3 regions of the Neobacillus sp. FW104-15D2 genome follow, and region 1 is predicted to be linked to each of the others. Evidence: riboswitches for the same ligand, from Rfam matches in the RefSeq annotation. Region 1 holds a riboswitch; each other region holds the start of a gene.

The links. Region 1 has a riboswitch for cyclic di-GMP ahead of AC3WR0_RS15285 (methyl-accepting chemotaxis protein). Riboswitches for the same ligand answer to the same signal wherever they lie in the genome.
Region 2: it holds a riboswitch for cyclic di-GMP, as region 1 does, so the genes downstream of both, AC3WR0_RS06700 (transposase) here and AC3WR0_RS15285 (methyl-accepting chemotaxis protein) in region 1, are expected to answer to the same signal.
Region 3: it holds a riboswitch for cyclic di-GMP, as region 1 does, so the genes downstream of both, AC3WR0_RS17735 (anti-repressor SinI family protein) here and AC3WR0_RS15285 (methyl-accepting chemotaxis protein) in region 1, are expected to answer to the same signal.

The regions. Positions count from the first base shown of each region.
Region 1 covers NZ_JBYTCJ010000018.1:102,954-109,493, forward strand. The annotation lists gene selB (selenocysteine-specific translation elongation factor) at 1-1,724, shown strand, start outside; cyclic di-GMP riboswitch class I at 2,129-2,215, shown strand; gene AC3WR0_RS15285 (methyl-accepting chemotaxis protein) at 2,321-4,009, shown strand; gene AC3WR0_RS15290 (response regulator transcription factor) at 4,881-5,573, shown strand; gene AC3WR0_RS15295 (HAMP domain-containing sensor histidine kinase) at 5,551-6,540, shown strand, end outside.
Region 2 covers NZ_JBYTCJ010000006.1:7,037-13,576, reverse strand. The annotation lists partial or broken gene AC3WR0_RS06710 (group II intron maturase-specific domain-containing protein) at 1-320, shown strand, start outside; gene AC3WR0_RS06705 (LCP family glycopolymer transferase) at 388-1,302, opposite strand; cyclic di-GMP riboswitch class I at 1,554-1,638, shown strand; partial or broken gene AC3WR0_RS06700 (transposase) at 2,049-2,327, shown strand; gene AC3WR0_RS06695 (hypothetical protein) at 2,748-4,091, shown strand; gene AC3WR0_RS06690 (hypothetical protein) at 4,142-4,567, shown strand; partial or broken gene AC3WR0_RS06685 (transposase) at 4,924-5,688, shown strand; gene AC3WR0_RS06680 (nucleotide sugar dehydrogenase) at 6,219-6,540, shown strand, end outside.
Region 3 covers NZ_JBYTCJ010000023.1:74,749-81,288, reverse strand. The annotation lists gene motA (flagellar motor stator protein MotA) at 1-357, shown strand, start outside; gene motB (flagellar motor protein MotB) at 350-1,123, shown strand; gene AC3WR0_RS17745 (carbohydrate kinase family protein) at 1,350-2,387, shown strand; gene AC3WR0_RS17740 (pseudouridine-5'-phosphate glycosidase) at 2,387-3,313, shown strand; cyclic di-GMP riboswitch class I at 3,909-3,998, shown strand; gene AC3WR0_RS17735 (anti-repressor SinI family protein) at 4,027-4,185, shown strand; gene AC3WR0_RS17730 (helix-turn-helix domain-containing protein) at 4,265-4,591, opposite strand; gene AC3WR0_RS17725 (type 1 glutamine amidotransferase domain-containing protein) at 4,791-5,306, shown strand; gene map (type I methionyl aminopeptidase) at 5,442-6,191, shown strand; gene AC3WR0_RS17715 (DUF1128 domain-containing protein) at 6,447-6,540, opposite strand, start outside.

The sequences.
Region 1 (6,540 bases):
AGCTACAAATTTCAGTTATTGATGTGCCAGGGCACGAACGCTTTATCAGGCAAATGATTGCGGGTGTAGCAGGCATTGACCTGGTTGTTCTGGTGGTAGCAGCTGACGAGGGTGTCATGCCACAAACACGTGAGCACCTTGATATTCTCGGTTTCCTTGGAATAAAAAAAGGTATTGTAGCCATTACCAAAATTGACAGGGTGGAAGAAGAATTTATTGAACTCGTGAAGGAAGATATATATTCAGAGTTAGAAGGCACCGTTTTCGAAGAAGCCCCATTTGTAATGGTTGATAGCCTCTCGAAAAGAGGGATAGAAGAGATACGTAACCTGATTATCAATACGTTAAAAGAGCAGGAAATGCGAGATGCCAAGGGAGCTTTCCGTCTGCCAATTGATCAGGTTTTTACTGTAAAAGGCCAGGGGACGGTCGTTCGCGGTACCGTATATGAAGGCTCGGTAGAGGAGGGGCAGGCTCTGACGATTATGCCTAGAAACATCGAAGTCAGGGCCAGGCAGCTGCAGGTACATCATAAACCAGCACAAAAAGCCTATGCAGGCCAGCGTGCTGCCATTAATCTTTCCGGGATTTCCCGCGAGGAGCTCGAACGGGGAGACGTACTGGTGTCATCCGAACATTTTATTGTGACTAAAACGGTAGATGTTGCGATAAGAGTGGTTGAGGACCTAGAGCATATCATTAAGCAGCGGATGCCAATAAAGCTTCATATAGGAACAGCAGAGGTGATGGGCCGAATTGTCTTTTTCGACCGGAATGAACTCAAGGAAGAAAATGGGGAAATCCTATGTCAGCTGAGGCTTGAGGAAGAAATTCTCACTAAGCGTGGCGACAGGTTTATCCTCAGACGCCCAAGCCCGCAGGAAACCATCGGAGGCGGATGGGTGATTGACCCACGTGGGAATAAGTACCGATTTGGGGAGCAGACCATTGAAGAACTAGGCAAGAAAAAGGAAGGATCACCAAAGGAACGAATTTCCGCTGCTTTATATGAAGAAAAAAGCCTTCAGCTATCCGAATTAATTAAGCGGACAGCGCTTGATGAGGAGGTTCTCCGGCAGCATTTGCAGGATGAGGATTTCGTTTTATATAACGGAAAAGAGTACACTCTAGGTTCCTTAGTCCATGCGATTGAGGAGGATATTTACGATAGGATTCAGGAGTTTCATTTGGCTAATTCAATGAAAACTGGTTTAAATAAGGCAGAGCTCCTGCAGTCTATGCAAAAAAGGTTCCCAAAATCCTTACTTGATTATGTAGTCGAAAATGGGATTAGCCGAGGAGTTTTTGCAAGAAAAGGACAGTTTGTATCGCTTGCGAGCTTTACTCCGCACGTCCCAAAAAACTGGCAAAAGCGTTCTGAAAACCTCGTTGAGGAACTTAAAAAGGATGGACTTCAGGTACGTTATATTCAGGATTATTTTACGAAGGCAGGAATCCCGGACAATTTGACTTGGGATCTAAGAAAGCTCCTCGAGGATGAGGGTCTTGTTGTCTTGCTTGATGAGCAATTTGCCTATCATGGAGCTATTTTTGAAAAGGCGGTTGCGGACCTTAAGAAGGGAACAGGAAGTGAATTTGAAGTGGGAGATGCCAAGGAAATTCTTGGACTGTCACGAAAATACATGATTCCTTTTCTTGAGCGTCTTGATGCGAATGGCCTAACAAAACGCGCTGAAAGTAAGCGAGTATGGATACAGAAATAAGGATTAAGGCAGGGCCCGATAGCGGCCCTGCTTTTTTAAGTTTACCAATTTTATTAAGCCACGAGGACAGGAAAAGGAAGACTTCGTCAGTTTAAACAAGGAGATTTTTTAGGAAGCCTAGTCAGGCGAAAAGCACAGTACAAGAAAGACATAGTTAGTTTAACATCGTACGAAGGAGCCTTTTTGAGGATGTGCCGTGATAAACAAACTAGCGCTCCGCCAAAAGGGCTTGGCGAATGCCATGTTTTCTATGAAGGCTTAGCCGTAAATCCTAAAACACAACACTATGCTATAAAGTGGAGGTTTTTTCCTCACTATCCAATATTGTATTCTTTTTGGTAAATGTTATAATTACAATTGTCTGTGAAAAAAGGACTATAAAAATGACATAAATTAAATAATGAACTAGAAAAAGGCAAACCTGTCTAAAGGCAGCGGCGCAAAGCTATAGGGGCTAAGGGGAATTTGTCTATGCCAGCCAGCATGCCGAATAGTTTCGGATGAAGCTATTCTTTTTGGGATGGCTTTTTAGTGTGGATTTAAGTTTTTTAAATAATATATAACAGCAAGGAACAGACAGAAAGGGAATGGTTTTATTGGTTACAATCAGCAGAAAGTTGTACAGTGGTTTTTTGGCTATTTTAATCCTGATGGGAGTTATTATCTCACTTGGTTTTTACGAGATTTCGAGAGTAAATGATTCTTATGAAAACTTATTACAGGACCGGGTTGATAAGGTGCTTCGTGCAAAGGATATGGTTATAGCCGTTAGGGAACGCCAGGTCGCTGGAAGAGGCTATCTTTTAACAGGAAATCTTGAAGATAAACTCAGTTTTCAAGACTTGCAAAAGGAATTTCAAAAATCGAGCAAAGAATTAGATGCTAAACTTAAAACAGCTAAAGGCAAAAAGCTTCTTAAGGAAATTATTGAAATAAATAAAGAATATGATGACTTAATGGAAAGAGCTTTCAATTTGAAAGACGAAAATAACACGAGAGCGTATACTACTATCGTTTCTATTGAAACCCCTCCAGTAGTGGAAAAGTTTGCTGCAAAGTCAGATGAATTTATTAATTATCAAAACAGTATGCTAGCAAGCCAACGTAACGCAGTAGAAGAGGGAACTAAAGCTACTCAATTTTGGATGCTCCTGATTGGTATTATTTCTCTGGCTGTTGGTCTGGTTGTTGCCTATTCTATCAGCAGGGTCATCTCCCGCCCGGTTAAGAGAATGGCCGTTGTTGCTGAACAAATTGCTGGCGGAGATCTTACTGTTGATTTTATTAAAATTAAGAACAATGATGAAATTGGCCAGCTGGCGAACTCATTTAATAGTATGGGCGAGAATCTTCGCCAATTAATCCGTCATGTGTCGTCCACATCTGAACAGGTAGCTGCTTCCGCTGAAGAGTTAATGGCTAGTGCAGATCAAACTGCCAGAGCAACTGAACAGGTTACGATGTCCCTCCAGGATGTGGCTGCTGGAGCAGAAAAACAGGTTAGCAGCCTGGATGAAAGCTCTAATGCAGTAAATGAAATGACCATTGGCGTCCGTCAAATTGCAGCAAGCGCTCAAAATGTTTCAGACCATATGGGAGAAACTTCTGAGGCTGCCCAGCTTGGCGGAGAAGCTGTTCGTGATGCCGTTCAGCAAATGGGAGAAATCAATAAAACGGTCACTGACTTAAACCAAGTTGTTAAAGGACTTGGAGAACGTTCCAAGCAAATTGGACAAATTGTAGACGTAATAACAGGCATCGCCTCCCAAACCAACCTCCTTGCGTTGAATGCTGCAATAGAAGCGGCAAGGGCGGGAGAACAGGGGAAAGGATTTGCGGTGGTGGCAGACGAGGTAAGGCAGCTTGCCGAACAGTCTGCTGCTTCAGCCCGCCAAATTGCGGGATTAATTCAATTAATTCAATCCGAGACAGATCATGCTGTTAACTCGATGACGCTTACAACGCGGAAAGTAGAGGAAGGAATTAAAGCTGTAGACCATACCGGAACATCATTCAAACAGATTCAACTCTCTGTAGAACAGGTTGCCTCTCAGATTGTGGACGTATCTTCGGCCACGCAGCAAATGGCGGCAGGTGCAGAACAAATAGCAGGAAATATGGACACCATCTCAAAAATTTCAGAGGAATCGGCAACTGCCAGCCAAATGGTTTCCAGCTCTGCGCAGGAACAGCTTGCAAGTATGGAGGAAATTACAGCTTCAGCGAATTCACTAACCAATATGGCAGTAGAACTGCAGGAGCTAATCGGGAAATTTAGAATTTAAAAAAGAAGGCTGTCAAAGCCTTCTTTTTTACCGGGCCGAACCCTTACGGCCGATCTTGAAGGGGGATTTTGATAGAGATAAAGAACTTTTCGATAGAAACGAAGAACTTTTTAGAGGAATTGAAGAAATTTTTGAAAAAAACGTAGAACTTTTTAAAAGAAATGAAGATTTTTAGAAGAAATGAAGAACTTTTTAGAGGAATTGAAGAACTTTTTAGAGGAATTGAAGAAATTTTTGAAAGAAACGAAGAACTTTTAATAGAAACAAAGCTTTTTTAAAGGAAATGAAAAACGACGTGAAAGAAATGCACGAATTTTAAAAAGAAATGCACGAATTTTTAAAAGAAATGCACTATTTTTAATAGGAAATGCACGATTTCAAGATGGAAATGCACGATTTCGAGCAAGGAATGCATGTTTTTTAAAAGGGAATGCACGAGTTTGACTCAAAATGCATGACCTAATCGGCTTATGCACGAAAATTCGTGTAAATGCACGAGTCTGTAGCCGTAAGGAGTTCGGGATTCCAGGTCATTAGATTTAAAAGAACTGTCCTTTTGGGGGTCACCTCATTTGGGCAGTTCTTTTGTATGTTCCCAAAAAAGGAATAAAGTTTCCAGTATCGAATCTAATTACTATATTGAAAACTTTAAAGTTTGTCTAGCTTCAGCGCCTAGGATCGAGGTCATAAGCCAACCCGTCGGAAGGTTAAAGAGCAACCTTCTCTCCGACTCTTCTTATTCTTGTCGCCCCTAAACAGTCGCTTACGCTTTTCTGTCAATCTTAAGAAATTCTTAAGATTTTTGCAGAGTGAATGTTAAGATTCGTTGGTTACTATAGATTTATCGAAGGAAAGGAAGGGAGGTTTCAAGATGAATCCATATTTTGTACTTGTCGTGGATGATGAAAAAGAGATTCGGGATGCTATCGAAATTTATTTGAAAAATGAAGGAATTACGGTATTAAAAGCAGGAGACGGAATAGAAGCACTGGAAATATTGGATGAACATAAGGTGCATCTTATTATTCTGGATGTGATGATGCCCCGTCTGGATGGAATATCGGCGACCTTTAAAATTAGGGAGAAGCAAAATATACCGATCATTATTTTAAGCGCAAAAAGCGAGGATACCGATAAGATATTGGGATTGCAGGTAGGGGCGGATGACTATGTAACAAAACCATTCAATCCAATGGAACTCGTTGCACGGGTTAAATCTCAGCTTCGCAGATATGTTGCACTAGGTACATATGAAGGTTTTTCAAAAACGATTGACTTAAACGGTCTGTCACTCGACCAGGCTGCAAAAGAGGTAAGGGTTCATGGAGAGCCGGTAAAGCTTACACCAATCGAATATAAGATAGTTGAACTGCTTATGAAAAATGCTGGCAGGGTGTTCTCCATTAATGAAATCTATGAGCTGGTCTGGAAGGAATCCTGCTATAACGCTGAAAATACAGTGGCTGTCCATATTAGGAAAATACGCGAAAAAATTGAAATTGATCCGAAAAATCCAAGATTTTTAAAGGTGGTGTGGGGTATTGGGTACAAGATGGAAAAATAGATGGAACTTGGCTTTTCTGGCAGTGCTGTTTACTTTTGGTTTAAGCGGTGTCTTTACTTTTATAGCCAATGGCACAAAGTATATGCAGCCGGATTATTTTAAAACCCCAAATTTCCAGGCGCTACAGGAGGAATTTGGCTCCTACCTTAAAGAGTTTGAATTAAATGAGACGACAAAGAATGATGCTAAAAAGTCTATTACTGTTTCAAAAGATGAAATTGAAGAGTATCGGAATCGTTATGGAAATTTAACCGATCAGATTATTAATATAAAGAGCCAATATGATTCAAAGATTGAGGAAGCTCAAGCGGCAAAAGACCAGGTTTCAGCGGATACATACAGAACGGAAAGAGACAAAAAAATAGCTGACATTACCAGGAACTTTCAAGATGAGGACTATGTGAAGGAAAAGATTATAAAGGAAAAAGAAAAGAAGCTTGATGATTACTTTGCAGAAAGAGAAAGCAGCCGCCCGCAGTTTCTTCAGCTAAAAAGAGCTTTTAAATATTATTTAAAAAATAGTGAGACTGATAAACTATATACCAATTTAAATATTTCGGATGATGACTCACCTAGTGATTATATGAATAACAAAAATATGCTATCTATTACTCACTATACCGCTAATGCCTTTTCTAATGTGACCATCACAATTGATGGCCAGGAGCTGCTTCCAAATGATACAGGAACATTTGATGGATGGATTGGCGTTTCTAAATCTGCACCCTTAGAAAGCAGGGTAATACAGGATTATCATAACTATAAAACGAAGCAGCTATTTTTACTCATCTATACTGGAGCGAGTGTTTTGGCGCTGGTACTTAGCATTTTTCTGGGCAGACGCTCTAAAGTAATACCTCTAACCATTGAAAAATGGAGGCCCTATTATAATAAGCTTCCTATTGATTCAAGGACAGTTCTTTTTGGAATCTCGGCCATTGGCACCATTCTCTTTTTGTTCGTTATT
Region 2 (6,540 bases), on a different contig from region 1:
TTAAATCGATACTATGGGGCTGGTACGGCTACTTTGCGTTAGCTGACACTCCAAGCAAATTAAGGAATTTGATGAATGGATTAGACGAATGTCCAGGATGTGTGAATGGAAACAATGGAAGAAACCTAAGATACGAATTAGAAAACTTCTTGGCTTAGGCGGTATCTAAATCAAAAGCATATGAATGGGGAAACTCAAGAAAGAAATATTGTAGAATTGCCTGCAGTATAATTCTACACAAAACCCTCGACAACTCCTACTGGAGTCAACGAGGGTTGAAAAGTTTATATAATCGCTTTGTAACTCTGCGTACATCTTAATGGAACCACCGTATACTGAACGGTTCGTACGGTGGTGTGAAAGGGGCTAGTCATCCCTCCTACTCAATTAACTTTTCGATAAATTACTCTTTAACATATTGGTAACCTTAGCTTTTTCTTCAGCAGGAACCTGTAAATAATATATTCCGCCTATTTTCGTGCCTCTGCCCCGAACCTCGTATTGGCTAATATTGTTTCGGCAATTCCTATAATTTTTTTGGATGGCCATCATATCATCAAAGGTCATATTGGTTTTTATATTGTCTCCCAAAGCAGCTAGGATATCATCAAATCGATTTACAGACGAAACGCTTGCAGCTTTATCAATAACTGCGGTGATAATCTGGCGCTGGCGTTTATTCCGTCCAAAGTCTCCCTCAGGATCTAAATGTCTCATACGAACGTAACCCAATGCCTGAGGCCCGTTTAATTCAAGAACGCCTTTGCTATAGTGATATCCTTTTTGATAGTATCCCTCATCTATCCAATCCAAATCATTGTGAACAGTGACTCCTCCAACAGCATCTACTAATGCACTTAATGCCTCCATATTGACGCGGATATAATAATCCATTTTAATACCGGTAAAATTTTCAACTGTTTCAATGGCCATCTTAGGACCGCCAAAGGCATATGCGTGATTAATCTTGTCGGTTGAACCGTGTCCGATAATTTCCGTTCTCGTATCCCGGGGGATACTCACCATTTGCATGTTATCTTTATTGGGGTTCAATGTCATGGCAATAAGAGTATCAGAGCGCCCCCGGTCCCCACTCCGCTCATCCACACCCATAAGTAGAATGGAAATCGGTTGACTGCTCTTTTCGATATCAGGTTTTTTATGGTCACTGCCCAATTTAACATCCTCATGCATTTGGCCAGCAGTATCTTTAACTGAACTGTATAAATAATATGCATAGCCTCCAATTGCTAAAACCAAAACTGCAATGATACTGCCTGCGATTAATAAAAATTTTTTCAAAGTAGTATTCTCCTCTATGATTCAATTCTTTACAAATTATAACATAATTTTTAAAAATGTAGATGGTTATTTTTCGGGATTATACAAGAAAATGAGAGGTGGATTAATAGAAAATGAACAGATTTTATTTGACCCTTTTTAATAAAAAATGCATTAAGAATAATAATTCAAACCCAAAAATATAAACGGGTATTTGAGCTATTTTATAATGGATAAATATGGTATAAGGTTATAATATATATTACATAATTAGTAGAAAATGGCAAAATTATTGAAAGATGGTGGCGCAAAACTAAAGGGGCTAAGGTTTTATGACTATGCCAGTCAGTAGTTGAAACGGAAGAATTCCTGCGAATTATAAACGGAATTAGGAGGTTTACTTTATGTTTATTTTTATTGCGGGGATGATTGGCAGATCTTTAATTATGCTTATTACAATAAGTCTGATGACGTCCGCAAAAAAAGGAGACAGCATAAGTAAATATTTTTTTAAATGAAAGTGCTTATTAACACTTGTCAAATTTTCCTCCTGAAAGTAATTCAGGGGGATTTTTATTTAGGCTTTTTAAACCACAAACTCTGCCTGAGTGAAAATGAAACTTCTAGAGTTGTCTATTAAACAGAAAGAATCTCCTATTGTTATAATAGATATTGGCCGTCAAACCAATTTCAAATAACAAGAGGAGATTTTACAAATGAGTGACAATAGTTAATCACATACAAGATGAAATTGTAAGTATCACATTGTGTTAATCCCCAAGTACAGAAGGAAAGTTGTATATGGAAAGTTAAAAGCGATATACGTGCTATTTTAAGAAGGCTATGCGATATGAAGGATGTAGATTAAAAAGATGCCAATGCCAGACCATATACATATATTGGTTAAAATACCACCGAATATATCCGTTTCGTATTTTATGGGCCATTTGAAAGGTAAAAGCTCATTAAGACGCAAACTTAAAATATACTCTTGGGAATACGAGGCGCAACAAAAGGGGCATTTTTGCTTATGTCCAACGGCGTGAAGAATAAACGGATTGAGTACTGTGAAATGATTGGATCATCATTCACTCCATACTGGATTCAGTTTAACTACCTAGATGCAAATGTGAATTAAACGGAAAAACGGTTATGTAAATGAAGGTGCAACAACTGCGCGTGTTTACGGGGCATATGTGTTAGTTTTTATCATACATCGGCAACCACCGACACAGCCATTAACCGGGTATAACGGTTTGTTCAAAACATTACGGGCAAAGACCGTACAGATTACTCCGCAAGACAACGCGAATATTGGGAGCTGATTTAGTTCTTGCGGCTGGAAAAGTTGCCGGGTTCACCAATATTTCGGAGTTTGGTATCAAGTTTAAATGTAAATATGACAAAAAAAGCCTATTTATTTCCCTTTGTAAAATGGTATTATTAATTCTTGGGGAGGATTAAATATGATTCATATACCAACTTTTAAGAAAAGATTTTTTGAGATTAGTATGTTTCTTTTCTTTTTCTATTTATCAATTTATGGTTCACTTATAATTTTTCAAGGGAACAGTATTGTCAGATTGTCAAAAGATATTTTGCTGGCATGGTTTGTTTTCATTAGCTTAATTTGGTTATTATTCAACAAAAAGTATCCTTTAAATTACATGTTATTGACTATAGTTGGTTTATTATCAACGATGTTAGCAGTGGGCATGTTTAGTTTATCAAACGGAAATACTATTATTACATTTGGTTATGGGATTAAAATTACTTTATTGCCTATGGGAGCTATTGTTTTTGGTGTGTATCTGAAAAATAAAAAGTACAATATGCACAAAGTCTTTCTTATTGTTTTTATTAGCCTTATAACTGGTTGGGTTATACAATGGAATATGGGAATAGATAGACTAATACAAATGGGATTTGAGTACGGTGTTAATGTTAAACATTTTAAGGGTGGTATCCCCAGACTACCTTCTATCGTCGGAACGCCTGATGGCTATGCATTCATGTTAGCTATTTTTGGTTTATTTTTGGAACTTTCTTACTTAGGCAAAAATCGTAAAAAGCTTGCCTTTGCAGTGAAAGTTCTAACATTAACATTTCTTTTCCTAGCAACACTTAGGTCAGCGCTTATGTTATTTTTGATTTGCCAATTTGTTACCTACTTTGAAAAAGTAAAAATTGTGAAAGGGAGAGTAAAATTATTATACTATTCTCTTTCATTTTTCCTTTTAAGTCTTTTTACTCTTTCAATCCCTTTTATTATTTCATCCAACCTTGTTTTATTAAACACATATTCTCTTCTTGACCGCTTTAACCATTGGATGAGTTTCATTCCTAGCTTATCAAGTCAAGAAGGTTATATTGGGCTTGGTTTAGGGGTAGTAGGTTCAGCAAGTAAAAGGATAGCTGATTTAGGCTATTATTCTACAGACTATGCCGTAGACAATCAATATATAGCGATATTTCAACAATTAGGGTTACTGGGAGCAATTTTATATTTACTGTTTTTTGCAGTAATATTTTTTGGATTGTTCACTTTAAGGAAAAAGGTAAGTCAAAGAAATAAAAATATCGAGGATATTAGAAATCTACGTCTGGCTATGGGGTTGATATTAGCCATATCCGCATCTAGCATTTTCACCAATATTATAGAGGTTTATCCTTTTAACCTATTTCTATTTGTTTTCCTAGGAATGCAGCTTCATCAAACCTTTTATGTTGAATCAAAATTAGAAGCAATACAAGAAGTTAAAAAACAAAACGATTCAAACGTATTGTATGGAAATGAAGATACCTTTTAATTTTTGTAGTATAGTGTAATTATATTACATTTATAGGGATGGTTTTTTCAATGAAGTTACTAAGGAAATTAAGTTTAATGTTAACTGTTTTTCTTCCAAATTTATTAAAAGTATTTGTTTACAAGTATGTTTTTGGGTGGGATATTGGTAAAAATGTCAGTATAGGTATATCTTACATTGATGCTGAGAAAGTTAAGTTGAAAGAAAATGTAAGAATTGGTCATCTAAATACGTTAACAAAATTAAAATATTTAGAATTGGGGATCAACAGTAAAAGTCATAACTTAAATCGCATAGTAGGAAGTAACAATAAGCACTGGGAACGCACATTCGTGGCTGGTGACCATTGTGGTATTACGAGCAGACACCATTTTGATACAGGAGGCTATATCCATATTGGAGATAGCGTTATATTCGCTGGAGCCTCTTCGCAAATATGTCACATGAAGTTTCTATCCATGAAAATAAAACTGTAACTAAACCTATTCAAATCGGAACAAACGTTTATATTGGATCGTCCGTTTTGTTATCGCCAGGTGTTACTATTCCATCTAATTCAGTTATAGGATTAGGATCAGTGGTTCCATCTAAGCTGCAATGTGAGGAAGGAAGTTTAATTGTTGGGAATCCTGCAGTTTCTAAAAGCAAAAAGTTGACTTTCAAAAATAAGTTTAATGTAGGCTCATAAAGCAAGATTTAATCCAAGACAGGAAAACTGTCTTTCAGACTGTAGACAAATCTCCCCTTTTTACTAGATTTGTCAACAGTCTTTTTTGTATAATAGGTAATTATTATTTTTTAGGTGATAAGAATACTGACGAAAAAACCAGGACCTGAAAACCATCTGGTACGCAAGGTGGAAGAAGCCATTGATTTCTCCTTTATATATTCTTTGGTTCAAGACATGTATTCTAATGAACGCGGCCGGCCAAGTATTGATCCAGTTATTTTAATCAAAATGACCTTCATCCAATATATGTTTGGAATTCGGTCCATGCGCAAAACCATCGAGAAAATTGAAACAAACTTAGCCTACAGATGGTTTCTGGGTTTTGGCTTCCATGATAAAGTCCCTCACTTCTCTACCTTCGGTAAAAACTACGAGAGAAGATTTAAGGATACAGATATCTTTGAACAGATTTTTTATCTTATTTTAAGAGAAGCATCCGAAAAGAAGCTCATTCGCAGTGAACATGTATTTATTGACTCAACACTTGTTAAAACCAGTGCGAATAAACGTAAATCTGAAAAGAAGGTAGTACGAAAAGAAGCGAAAGCCTATCAGTCCCGGCTTATCGATGAAATCAATGCGAACAGGGAGAATCATGGTAAAAAACCATTTCCTCCCGATAAATTTGAAAAGGAAGAAGAAAAAGAAAGAAATTAAAGAGAGTACGACAGACCCTGAGAGTGGCTATTATGTAAAGGATGAAAGAACGAAGCAGTTCGCATATTCTTACCATACGGCTTCGGATAAAAATGGCTTTGTTTTTGGTGCCATGGTGACGCCTGGCAATGTTCATGCAGCACAATGTTCTAGCAGTTGCTTGAAAAAGTCATAGAGACTTCTGGAAAACCTTTTGCTGTAGCTGCCGACCACTGGCTGTTTAAGGAAATTGTAAAAAGACGTTTTCTAGGTACTAGTAATGGGTTTGCTAACCAGAGTAATCCTGTTAAAAGCGGGTTGGCTAACAAAGAAAAGTCGTTAGTCCGATTGAAAGCACGATTTATAAATCTGACAGCAAAAAGAAATGAAGTTCTTGTAAACGGTTACTTGAAACATCCAAAGATAATAAAGCCTTCAAAGGCTGGGCTGAAATTGGACCTACCACAACAAAAGACATTGGAGAAACACTTAATAAGGACGGCGTAGAGGGAGTTTTGGAATAATTAAACCAGTGATTCACTCAAAAACCTGCACTTAGGGTGAAAAAGTCTATTTGGTGTGGTACAATAATTCGTGGCCTAAAATAAACTGGGATGGTAGAAAATTGATATAAGTTGTAATAGAGGTTGGCCATTTTAGCCGGTTGGATTTTATCTTAAAGAATAAACGGACTAATGGTTGTTTATATATAAACAGAATTGGTAAGGATTTTAATCAAACGCAGGAGGATAGTATAATTAATGAAAATTACAATTGCAGGAACAGGTTATGTTGGCTTATCTAATGCAATATTACTTGCACAAAATCATGAAGTAGTAGCGCTTGATATCATTCAGGAAAAAGTAGATATGATTAATAATAGAAAATCTCCTATTATTGATAAAGAAATTGAAGAGTATTTAGCAACGAAAGAACTAAATCTATCTGCAACAACTGATAACCAGAAAGCATTTGAGGGTGCAGATTATGTAATCATTTCTACACCAACAAATTATGATCCGCAAAAGAATTACTTTAATACAAAATCGGTTGAAACAGTTATTTCCAATGTAATATCTGTTA
Region 3 (6,540 bases), on a different contig from region 1:
TTTACGCAGGCTGGAACCTACGCACCTACACTTGGAGTTTTGGGAGCAGTACTTGGTTTGATTGCTGCTTTAACCCACATGAATGACCAGGAAGAACTGGGCAGAGCCATTTCAGCTGCATTCGTTGCTACATTGCTCGGAATCTTTACCGGATATGTTTTATGGCATCCTTTTGCAAATAAATTAAAACGCAAGTCACAGCAGGAGGCAAAACAAAAACAAATGATGGTTGAAGGAATTCTCTCGATACTTGAAGGAGAAGCACCAAGGGTAATAGAGCAAAAACTAGCTTCTTATCTTCCGGCAGGTGAGCGCAGAAAGTTTCTTGAAGAAAGCGTTGTGGCTCAGAATGAGTAGACGCAGGAAAAAGAAACATCATGAAGATCACATGGATGAATCATGGTTAATTCCTTATGCCGACCTGCTCACTCTACTGCTTGCTCTATTCATTGTTCTTTTCGCTATGAGCTCCATAGATGCACAGAAGTTTCAGCTTATGTCCAAAGCATTTAACGAGATGTTTACAGGTGGTACAGGCTTGATGGATTTTCAAAGCCCTATGAGTGACGGGGCCGCTGATTCACCTGATTTAAAAAAGCAGGAGGTCCCTAAATCTGCAAGCAAGAAAGACCAGGAGAATGCTGCAAAATTGAGGGATCAGGAAGAGCTTAAAGCACTGCAGGGAAAAGTCCAGGCCTATATCAGTCAAAAAGGGCTTACAGATAAGCTTCAGACTTCTTTGACAGATGAAGGTCTCCTTATTTCAATAAGAGACAATGTTTTATTCAATTCAGGAAGTGCAGACATCCGAGGTGAGGATATTAAAACAGCAGGGGAAATTGCCGATCTGCTCATTATGGATCCGCCAAGGAATATTATTATCAGCGGGCATACAGATAATGTGCCTATTAGAAATTCGCGGTATCAATCAAACTGGGAGTTAAGCGTAATGCGGGCCGTCAGCTTTATGAAAATTATTCTGCAGAACGATAAGCTGGACCCTCGCTGGTTTAGTGCTAAAGGTTTTGGAGAGTATCAGCCGGTTGCCCCAAATAATACTCCTGATGGCAAGGCAAGAAATAGAAGGGTGGAAATTTTAATTCTGCCTCGCAGCAAAAGCTAAATCATTTATTGGTTTAGCTTTTTATTTTATCTTTTCTATTCTATTTAAGCCTTCGAAACTTCACTTTTCTTTTAACTCTATATTCAAAAATTCATATTACGGGATAAATTCTTAAAGGATTTCCTGAGGTTTTAACGAATATATTTATTAGAGAAGGAAAACGTTTGCGCAGTCGAGGGAATGCTGGGAAACATCCTGCCTGCGATAACGGGAGATGAGATAAGCGATGGATCAAGTTGAGAAAAATACTTTATTAGATATCCTTGGAAAAGAACCGCATTTTACAGAATCACACGAAATGAATGAATTAAAAAGAAAGCCTGATATTTTGTGCATCGGAGGAGCCAATGTCGATCGCAAAATTCAATCGATAAATGACCTCATATTGGGAACCTCCAATCCAGCTAAAAGCGTTGTTTCATGCGGAGGGGTAGCTAGGAATATTGCTGAGAACTTGGGAAGGCTAGGCTGTAACCCTTCTTTGCTGTCATTTATGGGAAATGACCCTGAAGGCAAGTGGATTGTTAATCAGTCAAAAGAATTTGTGAATTTTGCTCCGTCTGAAATACTTGAAAATCAGCTAACAGGATCATACACAGCTGTTCTTGATTCGGAGGGTGAAATGGCTGTAGCTTTAGCAGATATGGAGATTTATGAAAGTGTAAATACAGCATTAATAGACAGCAAATGGCCGTTTATTTCGCAGGCAGAGTTTATCTTACTGGATACTAATTTTCCTGCTGCTGTTTTGGAGAAAATTATTCATTACTGCAAAACTGAACAAATCCCTTTATGTATTGCTCCTGTTTCTGCTCCGAAAATTAAAAGATTGCCTGCTTGCCTTAAAGGTGTGGAGTGGGTAATTACTAACAAGTCGGAGGCAGAAGCACTATCAGGAGTGGATATTCTTTCAGAAGGAGATTTTTTCAAGGCGGCAGAAGCTATCCTGGCGAAAGGCGCAGAGAGAACTGTTATTACACGCGGTGATAAGGGATTGATTTACTTTACCAAAAATGGAGAGGCAGGCGTTCTTCACTCTCCATCTGTTCCGGTAATGGATGTAACGGGAGCAGGAGATGCACTAATAGCCGGAATCCTTTATGCATTTACAAAAGGAATTGATATGGAGAATTGCTGTAAAATTGGAGCCGCTTGTTCGATTATTACTTTGCAGTCTATAGAAACAGTTAGTTCAAAATTAACATCTCACGAACTTCAGGAAACGTTTCGCAAATTTTTTAGCAAGGGGGTAATCAAACATTGATAAATAAATATTTAACCTATTCAGATGAAGTAAAGCAGGCGAAAGCTGCAGGAATGCCAATTGTAGCACTTGAATCCACTATTATTTCACACGGTATGCCTTATCCTCGCAATGTGGAGACTGCAAGGGAAGTTGAAGAGATTATCCGAAACAATGGTGCTGTACCGGCCACAATTGCCATAATAGATGGAAAAATTAAAATTGGTCTCTCTGAAGACGAGCTTGAATTTCTAGCTGTGAGCAAGGATATTGAAAAAGCAAGCAGAAGGGATCTTCCTTATCTTCTTGCAACTGAAAAACATGGTGCTACTACAGTTGCTGCTACAATGATTTGCGCGCAGCTTGCAGGTATTGAAGTATTTGTTACAGGCGGCCTTGGAGGTGTGCATAGGGAAGCTGAAAAGACGATGGACATTTCAGCAGATTTACAGGAACTAGCTAAAACCAATGTAGCAATAGTATGTGCGGGTGCGAAGTCGATCCTTGATCTTGGGTTAACAATGGAATATTTAGAGACTCAGGGTGTGCCTGTAGTTGGATATCAAACAGAAGTACTTCCGGCATTTTACACAAGAACCAGTCCTTATAAGGTCAATTTTAAGATTAACTCATCTGAAGAGGCGGCTAAGCTTATACGGGTGAAGTGGAACCTTGGACTGGATGGTGGTGTTGTAATTGCAAATCCAATACCTGAAGGTGCGGCGCTGGAGGAACAATATATTAATCAAATTATAGAGACCGCTTTAATAGAGGCAAATGAAAAAAGGATTAAAGGAAAAGAAGTTACTCCATTTTTATTAAAAAGGGTAAAAGAACTGACTGAAGGTAAAAGTCTCGAAGCAAACATAGCTTTAGTCAAAAACAATGCGGAAATTGGAGCCAAAATTGCTGTTGAATTGAAAACTCAAGATATAAAGCTCCTGTAAGGGGCTTTTTTTGTATGGATTTTTTTGGAATGGCTCTACCCTGAACTAACTTTGGAACACTGTTAGTTATTTCATACTGCCAATTTTTTTGCATGGAGGTATGTCTGATTATTAGGGAATTGGGAGGGGCGGCACTTCTCGAAATCGCATTTAGGATTATTGGAGGATGCTAGTTCTATGTCCTGTGGAAAAATGGGCTGGTAACCCTGGAATGAGGGACGATGAGAAAGCCTGACATTTTGTCCGCGAAAAGCAAGCGCTGGGAGTGGAAATCAACATGAAAGATTAACAAGGTCTAAAAAATTTTGAGAAAATTAGGAATAAAGTAATGATTTTTTTACAATTGGCTGGTTATTTTAAAGTTGAGTCGACGAAAAATTTAACTTTTTTAACAAATTAGATTGTAAATAAGCATATTTTACTAAAAAGTAAAAAAACTATGACAGTAATTTGGTGAATATTGAAACAATTTGTATATAACTTACTGGATATTTGTGACAAAAAGCAACACAGTACGAAAAAAGAACTATATATAATAAACATACCGATAATACTTAAGTATGTAAGCAAATTTAATAATTAAATCAAACAATAAAGCAGAAAAAGGCAAACCCGTTGAAAAACTGGGACGCAAAGCTGCAGATCTAAGGCAGAGAGTAACTGTTAGGATGGCTGAGCTGCCTGGAATACGATTGTATTTTAGGGGTGGAAAAGTGGTAAAAACAATGAAAATGGTTGAAGGCTTAGATCAGGAATGGATGGATCTAATATTGGAAGCACGCAACTTGGGGATTGAAATGGAAATGGTAAGAAATTTTTTCAAGCAAAACGGAACAAAAGAGTTAGTTGCAGTGAGTGAAAACAATCAATAAGCCATTTTTCTGCCAGAAAGCACTTATTTTATTATTAGTGATAGTAACACAATAAAAAGAGGCTTGCCAATGGCATGCCTCATTTGTTTGGTTGATTAATACGCCATCTATTAAATTCCAGGAATTCGCGAAATTGATCTTTAGAAACACCAGAGCTCATAGCTTCTTTTACAAGCTTCATCCATTCAGAGTCAAGGTCATCTGGGTTCATTTCATCATGAATGAAATGATCAACAGGAACATGCAGCACAGCTGCAATTTTTTCAAGAAATTGAATGGAAGGATTCCTCTGTAGGTTTCTTTCCAAAGAACTTATATAGGATTTGGCAACACCTGCCTGTTCAGCTAGTTCAGATATTGACATTTTCTTTTCTAACCTGAGTTTTTTTACTCTGTCACCAATCATTTATCTCACTCACCTTATTTTCTCTATATTAATCATGATAACAAATAGAAACAAAAAGTTCCATATTAAGAACGAAAATGGTAATGAAAATTAACTTCTTACATAAGCAGTAACTGTTTTTTTAAAATAAAATTCTGTTTTAAATACGAGAGCAGAGGGAAAACAATAACTGAACTTATTTAAAAGGAGCTGACACCATATGCCAAAGAAAATCGCTTGTTTAATTACATCCATGTTTGAGGACTCAGAATATAGCGAGCCGGCAAAAGCATTTCAGGAGGCTGGGCATGAAGTAGTGACCATTGAAAAGGAAACTGGCAAAACAGTTCAAGGTAAGCAGGGAAAAGTTTCTGTTAAAATCGATAAGAGTGTTGATGAAGTTTCCCCTGAAGATTTCGATGCGCTATTTTTACCAGGAGGATTTTCTCCTGATATTTTAAGAGCAGATGAACGGTTTGTTAATTTTACAAAAGCATTCATGGACGCAAAAAAGCCTGTTTTAGCTATCTGTCATGGTCCGCAGCTTCTCATAACAGCTAAGACACTTGATGGCAGACATGTAACGGGCTATAAATCCATTAGGGTGGATCTTGAAAATGCAGGAGCAACTTTTTCAGATGAGGAAGTGGTTGTTTGCGGAAACCAGCTTGTAACAAGCAGAGATCCTAACGATATTCCTGCCTTTACTCGGGAATCTTTAAAGCTACTACAATAATTCGTCGCCAATCCCCCCAGTATGGGGGGATTTTTTATTTTTTTTTTGAAATATTGCTTCACAAAGGCTAATATTAAAGAGGAATTCCATACAATAGGATAGTAGATAGCGGCAAGTCAGAAAGGCGTGAAATGAATGATAGTCTTAAAATCTCAGCGTGAGATTGAATTAATGAAAAAGTCTGGAGAGGTTTTGGCAGCCACTCATCGGGAAATCGCTAAGATGATTAAACCCGGAATCACTACCTGGGAAATTGAGGAGTTTGTTGATGAATTTCTAAAGGAAAATGGGGCAACACCGGAGCAGAAGGGATATAAGGGGTATAAATATGCTACCTGTGCCAGCCTAAATGATGAAATTTGCCATGGCTTTCCTCGGAAATCACCGCTCAATGAAGGCGATATTGTAACAATTGATATGGTAGTAAACCTAAATGGTGCTCTTTCGGATTCTGCATGGACATATGCGGTAGGAAAAGTTTCAGAAGAAACACAACGTTTGTTAAATGTAACAAAAGAAGCTTTATATAGGGGAATAGGGGTCTCTGTCGAAGGCAATCGTGTTGGAGATATCGGCCATGCCATTCAAACCTATGTGGAGGCAGAGGGTTTTTCAGTCGTACGCGACTTTATTGGCCACGGAATTGGGGCAGTTATTCACGAAAAACCAGAGGTGCCTCACTATGGACTTCCCGGAAAAGGTCCAAGATTAAAAGAGGGTATGGTTTTTACGATTGAACCGATGGTCAATGTTGGTCGTCATGAATCCAAAATGGACAATAATGGATGGACAGCAAGAACTATTGATGCCAAGTATTCAGCCCAATATGAACATACCATTGCCATTACTAAAAATGGACCAATCATCTTAACAGACCAAGGCTAAATATCTTCATTGAAAATAAAAACCCGCTGCCGAAGAAGCAACGGGTTTTTAGAAATCTTTAAATTTTCTTGTCTAGCTCTAGCGCCTAGCGAATTTTCAGCTCTGAGCAGCTTCTTTGAGATCTTGGCATCAAGTATAAACTTCTCACAGCCAGTGTACATCCCACTTCTCCGTACGATAAGTCAACATCGAATTGGAAGCTCTTCGGTGTTGTCTAGCTTCAGTTCCACGGGAGGTGGCTAATCTACGCTTTACTTATTGCTTTCGAAGATTTCCAAGCTCTTCTACTAAAGCTTGCATTTCGTTTGGACTAAAAGAGTTTTTTCGCATAACCAGTTCATAGATTTCT